DNA from 2 places in the Naumannella halotolerans genome. Region 1 is predicted to be linked to the other one. Evidence: predicted binding sites of a transcription regulator. Region 1 holds the regulator's gene; the other holds the start of a gene.

Region 1 (4,419 bases):
ATCCTCTACACCGCCACCGATCTGCCGGCGCCGAGTAGGGAGGGGATCAGCCCCGCGTCCCTGGCCGAGGTGGCCGAGCTGGTCTGGGCGGCCGGTGGTCGTACCCTCGGGCTCTTCGCCTCCCAGCGTTCTGCCGAGGCAGCCGCGGTCCATGTGCGCAAGCAGTTGCCCGATTTCAGCATCCTTTGTCAGGGCGATGCCCACCTGGGCGAGCTGACCTCACGCTTCGCCGCCGAACCGCAGACCTCGCTGTTCGGCACCTTGTCGTTGTGGCAGGGGATCGACGTGCCCGGGGACACCTGCCAACTGGTGATCATCGAGAAGCTGCCGTTCCCGCGGCCGGACGACCCGCTGATGCAGGCGCGGCAGCAGGCGGTTTCGGAGAACGGTGGGAACGGGTTCATGAGTGTCGCCGCCACCCAAGCCGCTCTGCTGCTGGCCCAGGGTGCGGGCCGGTTGATCCGACGGGTGAGCGATCGCGGAGTGGTGGCGGTGTTGGACCCGCGGTTGGTGACCGCCAGGTACGGGTCGTTCCTGCGGTCGTCGATGCCGCCGATGTGGTCGACCAGGGACCGGGAGACGGTGATCAACGCGCTGCGTCGGCTGGCTGCGGCATCGGAGCAGGCTGCCTGAGTCTCCCGGCTGGAGTATCCCTGCGGGGGCGTCCCCGAGCGCCGGGAAAGCCGCCTCAATCCGGCCGCTGTCGCTCGGCTGACCGTAGCCGGCGCAACATCCGGGCATCGGCGAAGCCGACCTGCCGGGCGGCACTGTCGATGGAGACTCCTCGGGCGATCAGGCTCTGGGCATGTTCCAGCCTCAGCGTCTGTTGGTAACGCAGTGGGGTGGTGCCGGTGGCAGCCACGAACGCCCGGGTCAGCGTTCGCTCGCTGGTCGCTTCGGCACTGGCCAGAATCCGCAGGGGCAGTGTTCGGTCCAATTCGTACTCGATCCGATCCTGTACGCGGTGCACGAGATCATCCATGTGGTTGCGATGGATCAGCAGCGGGCTCAGTTGTGGGTCTCGGCCATTCCGCCGGGTGTAGACCACCATGTCGCGCGCGGCTGCTGCGGCGACCGACGGGCCATGAGCAACAGCGACCAGGTGGAGCGCAAGATCGATTCCACTGGCAATGCCGGCAGAGGTGATCACCCGATCATCGACGGTGAAGAGCACGTCGCGTACTACCTCTGCCGATGGATGGGTCCGTGCGAGCTCATCCTGCAGCTCGTGGTGGGTGGTGCATCGACGGTGATCGAGAAGTCCCGCCTGTCCGAGATCGAAGGCGCCGGAGCAAACACTGGCTATGGTCCCACCTGATCGGTGGTGCTCCCGAAGTCTGACCAACGCCTCGGCTGAAAGGGCAGCGGGGTTGGTGGTTCTGGCCGCCGTGGCTCGACCCGGAACGATGATCAGGTCCGCGGCACCCAAGGGCGGCCATTCATCGGTGGCCGCAAGATCGACTCCCTGGTCGGATCTGACCGTCGGGGAGCTGGCGACGTGCACCACCCGGTAGTCCGCACCGGCAGCGTTGGCCGACTGGAAGACCTGGGCCGGCCCGGCTAGATCAAGCAACACGAGCCCGGGCGTCAGGACGAACACGACTGTGATGGTCGCTGGCGCTCCCTTCAGGAGCTGGTCAGTCACCGTGCTCCAGTCGCAACAGGTCCTCGGTGTTCAGTACCTCGGCAAATCCTCGTTGCTGCAGGATTGCACCGGTCCTTCGGATCAGTTCCGTTCGGCCCACGATGCCGTACCGGTCGTCGACCAAATCGGAGGTGGTCGTTGCATCGAGGACGAAGGTGACTTCAAACCCGAGGTCGGAAGCCAACCTGGCCGTCGTTTCACAGCACTGTTCGGTCCGGACACCGGTGATCACCAATCGGCGGATTCCCCGTTGAACCAGCAACTGTTGTAGGCACGTTGTGGTGAACGAGTTGACCGAGGTCTTGGTCACCTGAGGCTCAGCGGAAGCCGGCCCGAGTTCGGTCACGACCTGGACGAACCCGCGGGCCGGGTCGAAGACCGTTCCCGAGTTCGGTTCGGAGTGGGTGATCCACACGATCAGGTCAGCGCGGACACGCGCCCAGTCCACCACTCTGGAGATGTTCGCCAAGGTCTCCTCCGGGCACATGGCCCTCCATTCGGATCTCCTCTGGCGAAACGACTCCTGAACGTCGATGACCAGTAGGGCAGTGTCTGTGCGATGGTTCACCCGTCCATCATCGGTCGCCCACGCCCACCCTGCCAGTCACCCCCAAGTCACGATGCGGAACGATCCGGTCATCAGGACGGAGGGGGTAAACGACTGACTGTCCGCTCGGAGACCACCTGGTTGCCGGTACGGACCCTCGGCACACGCCGCAGTAGACGCTGCGGACGGTCCGGCTCAGACCCGGCGCAGCACGGCGACGACCTTGCCGAGGATCGAGGCATGGGTGCCGTCGATCGGCTCGTAGGCCGGATTGTGCGGCATCAGCCAGACCTTGCCGTCACGGCGTTTGAAGGTCTTCACCGTGGCCTCGTCGTCGAGCAGTGCGGCCACGATGTCGCCGTTGACCGCATCGGGCTGCTGGCGGACGGCGACGAAGTCCCCGTCACAGATCGCCGCATCGATCATCGAGTCACCGGAGACCTGCAGCAGGAACAGGGTTCCCTCGCCGACCAGTTGACGGGGCAGTGGGAACACGTCCTCGACGCGTTCCTCGGCCAGGATCGGCCCGCCGGCCGCGATCCGGCCGACGATCGGTACCGAGACCGGCTCCGGCATCGCGTCAGCGATCCCGGTCACGTCCAGTTCCTCGGCATCGGTGCCGGGCAGCAGCACCTCGAGCGCCCGGGGACGGTTCGGGTCCCGCCGCAGGAAGCCCTTGTTCTCCAGCACCTTCAGCTGATGCGCCACCGACGAGGATGAGGCCAGGCCGACTGCCTGTCCCATCTCCCGGATGCTCGGCGGGTATCCGCGTCGGGTGACCGACTCCTGGACGACCTCGAGAATCTTCCGCTGCCGCGGGGTGAGGCCGTCGGCGTCGAGCTGCCCGTCCGGATCGGTGCCGAGTTGGTCGGCGATCGCTGCCGAGGTCGGTCGTCCCGCGCGCCGGGAGGTGGAGCCTGCCATGTCCCGAAGGCTAGGACACCTGAAGCCGGATTCAAACAACTGTTCGAGCGTGTCGAGGAGATTGCCTCAGATCGTCGACCTCCCGGGGCGGTGGACGAGCTGGCCGAGGAGCAGCCCGATCTGCAGCAGAACCGGATCCCGGGTCGGCAACGGTGTGTGGACGGTGTCACCCTCGGGTCCCTCCATGACGGGTCGCGGCCCGCGGGGAGCCGGCGCCGACCGCCACCATCAGGGCCGGTGACACCGGGGGTCTGGAACGAGTGTCAGAGCTCGGTGTTTGAGTGTGCTCGTGCTCGACCGAGAGGTCGGACAGAAGACATGTTTCGAACATTTGTGCGAAATGTCCTTGCTCTTGTCGGCGGGGACGGCTAGAAATGTATCGAACAGATGTTCGAGTCCGGTCGGGTGATTGGAATCAACCGCACGGACCACTTCCCACGGAGGTCATCATGGCAGCCAGCATTCTCGAGATTCCGTCGTCCGACGTGCTCCTCACCCGTCCCCGTCGGACTGCTCCCGACCTTCGGGTGGTCGAACTCGCTGACCGGGTGCAGGGAGGGGAGTTCAACCAGCTGATGCGCATTCCGCTGGCCGACCTGATGCGCGGCAATCCGTGCCCCGAGGCATCGCTGCCCAGTTCGGATCGGCGGGACGTCACGGCTGCCGGTACGTCCAAGGGTGTGTCGACAGCTGTTGCCGAGCAGACGGTCGGTGGGCCGTCGGTGCGGACCGCCGTCTCACCGTCCGCCCCGGTGACGCCGCGTCCGGTACGTCGGCGCCGCCGGTCCGGGCCGCATGCGCGACCGGTCGTCCGGGCACCGAAGGTGTCGGCGCGCGGCTGCACGGTCGGTCCGTCCGTTGCTGCCGTCAGCAGCAGCGGATGGCAGTTGACCGTCCGTGGACAGGTGCTGGTGATGGGTCTGATCGGGTTGATCGTCCTGGTCGCGATGGTCTGCATCGGGATGACCATCGGGGAGATCCTCACCTCTCCGGCCTACCTGCGCTGAGCCGCGGTGGGTCCTCGTCCTGCGGTCGGCTGCGGTCTGCCGCGCGCGAGGCCACGAGGCTAATGGATGCTGGATGCGCGTCCCACCACGTCGGCCGTGGGCGAGCGGCGCGACTGCCCATGCCGATGACTCGCCGACAACGAGGAGTCCGCATGGTAGTGAGGAGTCCGCGTGGCGGTGAAGAGTCAGTGCGCGCCGAGAGAGGGACGCCGCCGCAGTGAATGAGCGCCAGCGAGGCCGCGACCCATTGGTCACGGCCTCGCTCGTTTCGGTACTTGCTGCCGAATCAGGTCACC
Region 2 (4,419 bases), 1.3 Mb from region 1:
GCCGGCCTGCGGCAGGAGGACCCTGACGTCTTCTCCGAGACCCACGCCCTGATCGGCACCTGGGTGCGGCAGGCCGAGATCAGCGGGTTGCGGGTCGATCATCCCGATGGCCTGGCTGATCCCCGGAATTACTTCGAACGGCTGCATTCGCTTGCCCCACAGGCATGGACGGTGGCGGAGAAGATTCTGGAGCCGGGCGAGCGACTGCCCGACTGGGAGGTCTCCGGCACCACCGGGTACGACGCGCTGAACGAGTTCACCGGTGTGTTGATCAATTCCGGCGCCGCCCCGGAGTTCGACCGGATGTATCGCGAGCTCACCGGTGATCGACGCGGGGCGATCGCCCATGTACGCGAGGACAAGGAGCGGGCCGCGAGCAGCCTGTTGCGTGCCGAGGTGAACCGGATGTGCCGGCTGGTCCATGATCATCCGGCCGATCAGGTGGCGCAGGTGTTGATCGACCTTGCCGTGGAGTTCCCGACCTACCGCAGCTATCTGCCGGAGGCGGGTGAGAGTCTGCAGCAGGCGGCGGAGAATGTGGATCATCCGTTGTTGGCGGCCTTGCTGGTCCGGCTGCAGGATCCCGAGGACGAGCTCGCACGTCGCTTCCAGCAGCTGACCGGTGCGGTGATGGCCAAGGGCACCGAGGACACCGCCTTCTATCGGTACGGCCGGTTCGTGGCATTGAACGAGGTGGGTGGCGATGCCTCCCATTTCGGCCTCACGCCGAGCGAGTTCCACCATCGGCAAGCTGAGCGCCAGCAGCACTGGCCGGAGGCGATGACTGCCCTGTCCACCCATGACACGAAGCGCTCGGAGGATGTGCGGGCCAGGCTGGCGGTGTTGTCGGAGATGCCCCAGCAGTGGCGTCGGTTCGCCGAGGCGTTCCTCGCCGCGGCCGATTTCGACGACCGCCCGCTGGCGTACCTGTTGGCGCAGGTGGCGGTCGGGATGGATCCGCAACCGGGTGATACCGATGCCCGTGGACGGTTGCGAGCCTATGCCGAGAAGGCCATGCGCGAGGCGGCGGTGCACACCAGTTGGACCGATCAGGACGCCGACTTCGAGGCCGCGGTACTGCGACTGGTCGATCACCTGTTCGACGACGCCGATCTCACCGATGCGTTCTCCCGGTTGCAGACGCTGGTCGAGCAGCCTGCCTGGTGCAATGCCCTGGCACAGAAGCTGTTGCAGGTGAGCGGGCCGGGGATTCCCGATGTCTACCAGGGCACGGAGTTGTGGGACGACTCGCTGGTCGACCCGGACAATCGGCGGCCGGTGGACTTCGCGGCACGGGCGGGGATGTTGGCCGAACTGATGTCTGCCCCGGCGGTGGACGACAGCGGCGCGGCGAAGCTGTGGGTCACCCGCCAGGCATTGCATCTGCGTCGCGATCGACCGGATCTGTTCACCGGATACACACCGCTGGCGGCGACCGGTACGGCCTCGGACCATCTGCTCGCCTTCGACCGGGGCGGTGCGATCACCGCAGTGACCCGCTTGCCCTGGACCCTGGCCGAGGACGGTGGTTGGCGCGAGACGACTCTCGAGCTTCCCGCCGGTACCTGGGGCGATGTGCTGAGTGCCCGTACCCACAGCGGCACGGTTCCGGCCACTGAGCTGTTCGGTTCACTGCCGGTGGCGTTGCTCGTCCGGGAGTGAGCCGGCGATCCTTCGGGACTCGTGCGCTTGCGGCACGGCTTCGTCGAGTTCCACCCTCGTGTCCCGCCGGACGATCGTGTCGCACCGGGCCATCCGTGTCGGGTCATCGCGTCGCGCCATCTCATGGCGATGCTGGAGCAACCGATCGAACCATGATCAACTCGCGTGGGTGACGGCCGCGATCAGGCTGACCGAGCCATTCCGTCGAGCGCATCGGCGGTCAGCTGCATCTCCTTCGTCCCACCGTGCCCCTCGTCCTCCACGATGATCAACTCGCTGCCCGGCCATGCCCGATGCAGCTGCCAGGCCGTCACCACCGGGCTGCCGTGATCGCGGCGGCCGTGAATCAGAGAGCTCCACCGAACACCCGCTTGACACCGGATCGCCACGGTGGCGCCGGCGCTGATCCGTGCACCACCATCGAGCCCCGGGAGCATGAGCGGGGCGCCGAGGCCGATCGCCACCCAGCAGACCCACGTAGGCCTGAATCGGTTCGCCGCATCTCCCCGATCATCTTGTGGACAACGGTTCTCGGCGAACTCGACTGTCAGTGGTCACGGTTAGATTGGTTCCATGACAGGGACCCACATCGTCGATCAGCACGCAGCGTTGCGTGCTGCGACGACCCGACTGTGGGAGGCGCTGCGCGACCGGCTCAACGGCGCCTGCGCCTGGGCCGACACCCACCCGCTGACCGATCAACTCGTGGACCGTCTGGCAGATCCTGATCAAGCAGTCACCGGTGGAGAAGGAACTCCACTGGTCGATCCGGCCTCGGTCGCCGAGTTCGCCGCCCTGCTCGGCAAACCCACAGGGGCAGGTTTCCGGATCATCGGTGAGGCGCTCGAGCTGCGGCATCGGCTGCCCCGCCTGTGGGAACGTGTGCAGTCGTTGGAGGTCAGCGCCGAAGATGGCTGTCGGGTGGCCGCGCGCACCATGTCACTCTCCCCGACCGCAGCCCGGTGGGTCGATGATCAACTGGTGCACTTCGTCGGCGCGCTGTCGACCTCCCAACTCGAACGCACAGTCGAGGCCGCAAAGACCTCGACCGGTGCACCCGCCGAAGACGAGTCTTCGGTTTTCGTCCATCTCGTCCATGACCGGTCCAATGTCAACGGCCACAGCCGCCTGTTCGGCGAGCTCAGTCGGCTCGATGCCCTGGAGCTCGACCAAGCATTGCAACACGGCGCCGAGCTGCAGAAGCTGTGGGGGAACCAATCCTCGGTGGAGGTACGACGGGCTCACGCGCTGGCCGAGCTGGCGCGCAGCCAGTCCATGCTGCCTCCGCTCCCGCAGCCGCCTCGCAGCGACGACGGTGACCACGAGGTCGAGCCGATGCCGATCTCACCGGACAGGTCGGTGAACGGCCTGCCTGCTCCGGTCGAGCCACGGCCACCGGCACCGCGCCCGATCGCCCTGACCCTGATCCTGCCCGAGCCCGGGGCGAACCCGGCCGGCACTTCGGGCCATCCGGCGCCCGGGCGTCTGGGCAACCTACCGGTGACTGCCGAACAGGTCGCGATCTGGTGCGGCGCACCCGGTGCGCAGATCACCGTCCGGCCGGTGATCGACCTCAACCTGCCTGAGTCCACCGACTGTTACGCCCCCACCGACCGGATCCGCGAACACGTCCGGGCGACCCACCCGACCTGCGTGTTCCCGTTCTGCGATGTACCGGCCGAGCGAGCCGATCTCGACCACATCGTCCCTTTCGACGCAGGTGGCACCACCACCACGGACAACTTGGCACCCCTGTGCCGTCGACACCACAGACTGAAGACCCACCACGGTTGGCGGTACCGCCGACTCGGCGCGCGGTTGTTCGGATGGTCCAGTCCCGAAGGGGAGTCGTACCTGCGCGACGGGCCACGGACCCTTCCATTCCCCACCGGGCCGGCCCGGCGCCTCGGGCCGGAACCGATCGACGAGCCAGCCGACACAGGCTGAGCTGCCGGACCCACGCTGTCGAGCTGCCGGGGTCTTGAGCGAAGGTTGCTGCCCATCCTGCACACCAGACAGGTGTGCCCTGAACCGACTTGCGAGGTCCGGATCACAGTCGATCCGGTTTCGGAGGGGACCTACTGCGCTGAGTGCAGCACACTCCCCGCGCACGCGTACGGCCCGTCCCGCAGGCAGTAACGCCGTCGTCCCCACGGCAACTGGGAGCGCCGGGGCACCACTGTCCGTCCGTCCCGAAGGGCGCCGGATGAGCCACGGACAGATGTGGTGACGACCCTACGAACTCGCGTACCCGAACTCGACGACCCGGGTCACCCGCCCGCACCGCATCAGTCCAGGTAACCGGTCTCAGGATTGATCGCTCCGAGGAAGGCCTGGATTTCGGAGATCATCTGCTCGCGCGAGGGTGCCGAGCCATCACTCACCCCCAGCTGAACCCGTACCCGTTGTTCGGTCCGGTCAGCCAGGTGAAGTCCCAGGTCGTCCCGCGCTTCGCCACCAGCCAGCGTTCACCGTCGACTTCGATCTCGACGACCCGCCTTCCCTTGGCCACGTGCCGATCATCCCACGCAGACCATTCATCCATCTGGTCGGGGAGCTGGTACGCGGGCGCCCACGCACCGCAACCACACGGCAGTCGGGCGGATTTGCTCGCCCTGGCAGGCACCCGAGACGACCATCACCGACTACCCGCCACAGACATCGATCGACTACGCGCCACAGACACCGATCGAGACTCCCCAGCAGGCCTGTTCGGGCAACTGGTCGGCGAGACCCCCGCATCCGTTCCGCAGCAAA

What was found. The regulator LexA, encoded in region 1, represses DNA repair genes until DNA is damaged. The targets are predictions, from matches to a motif close to TCGAACANNTGTTCGA.
Region 2: a site for LexA is predicted at 2,022-2,037, ahead of CLV29_RS09980 (HNH endonuclease signature motif containing protein). Genes of this name have one in related genera too.

The regions. Positions count from the first base shown of each region.
Region 1 is NZ_SOAW01000001.1:856,392-860,810, forward strand. It holds gene CLV29_RS04010 (ATP-dependent DNA helicase) at 1-633, shown strand, start outside; gene CLV29_RS16670 (helix-turn-helix domain-containing protein) at 689-970, opposite strand; partial or broken gene CLV29_RS16675 (DJ-1/PfpI family protein) at 1,157-1,645, opposite strand; gene CLV29_RS04020 (cysteine hydrolase family protein) at 1,638-2,213, opposite strand; gene lexA (transcriptional repressor LexA) at 2,388-3,116, opposite strand; gene CLV29_RS04030 (hypothetical protein) at 3,566-4,123, shown strand; gene CLV29_RS16680 (DUF805 domain-containing protein) at 4,415-4,419, opposite strand, start outside.
Region 2 is NZ_SOAW01000001.1:2,135,895-2,140,313, forward strand. It holds gene treY (malto-oligosyltrehalose synthase) at 1-1,662, shown strand, start outside; gene CLV29_RS17050 (hypothetical protein) at 1,845-1,976, opposite strand; gene CLV29_RS09980 (HNH endonuclease signature motif containing protein) at 2,236-3,609, shown strand; gene CLV29_RS17055 (hypothetical protein) at 4,043-4,174, opposite strand.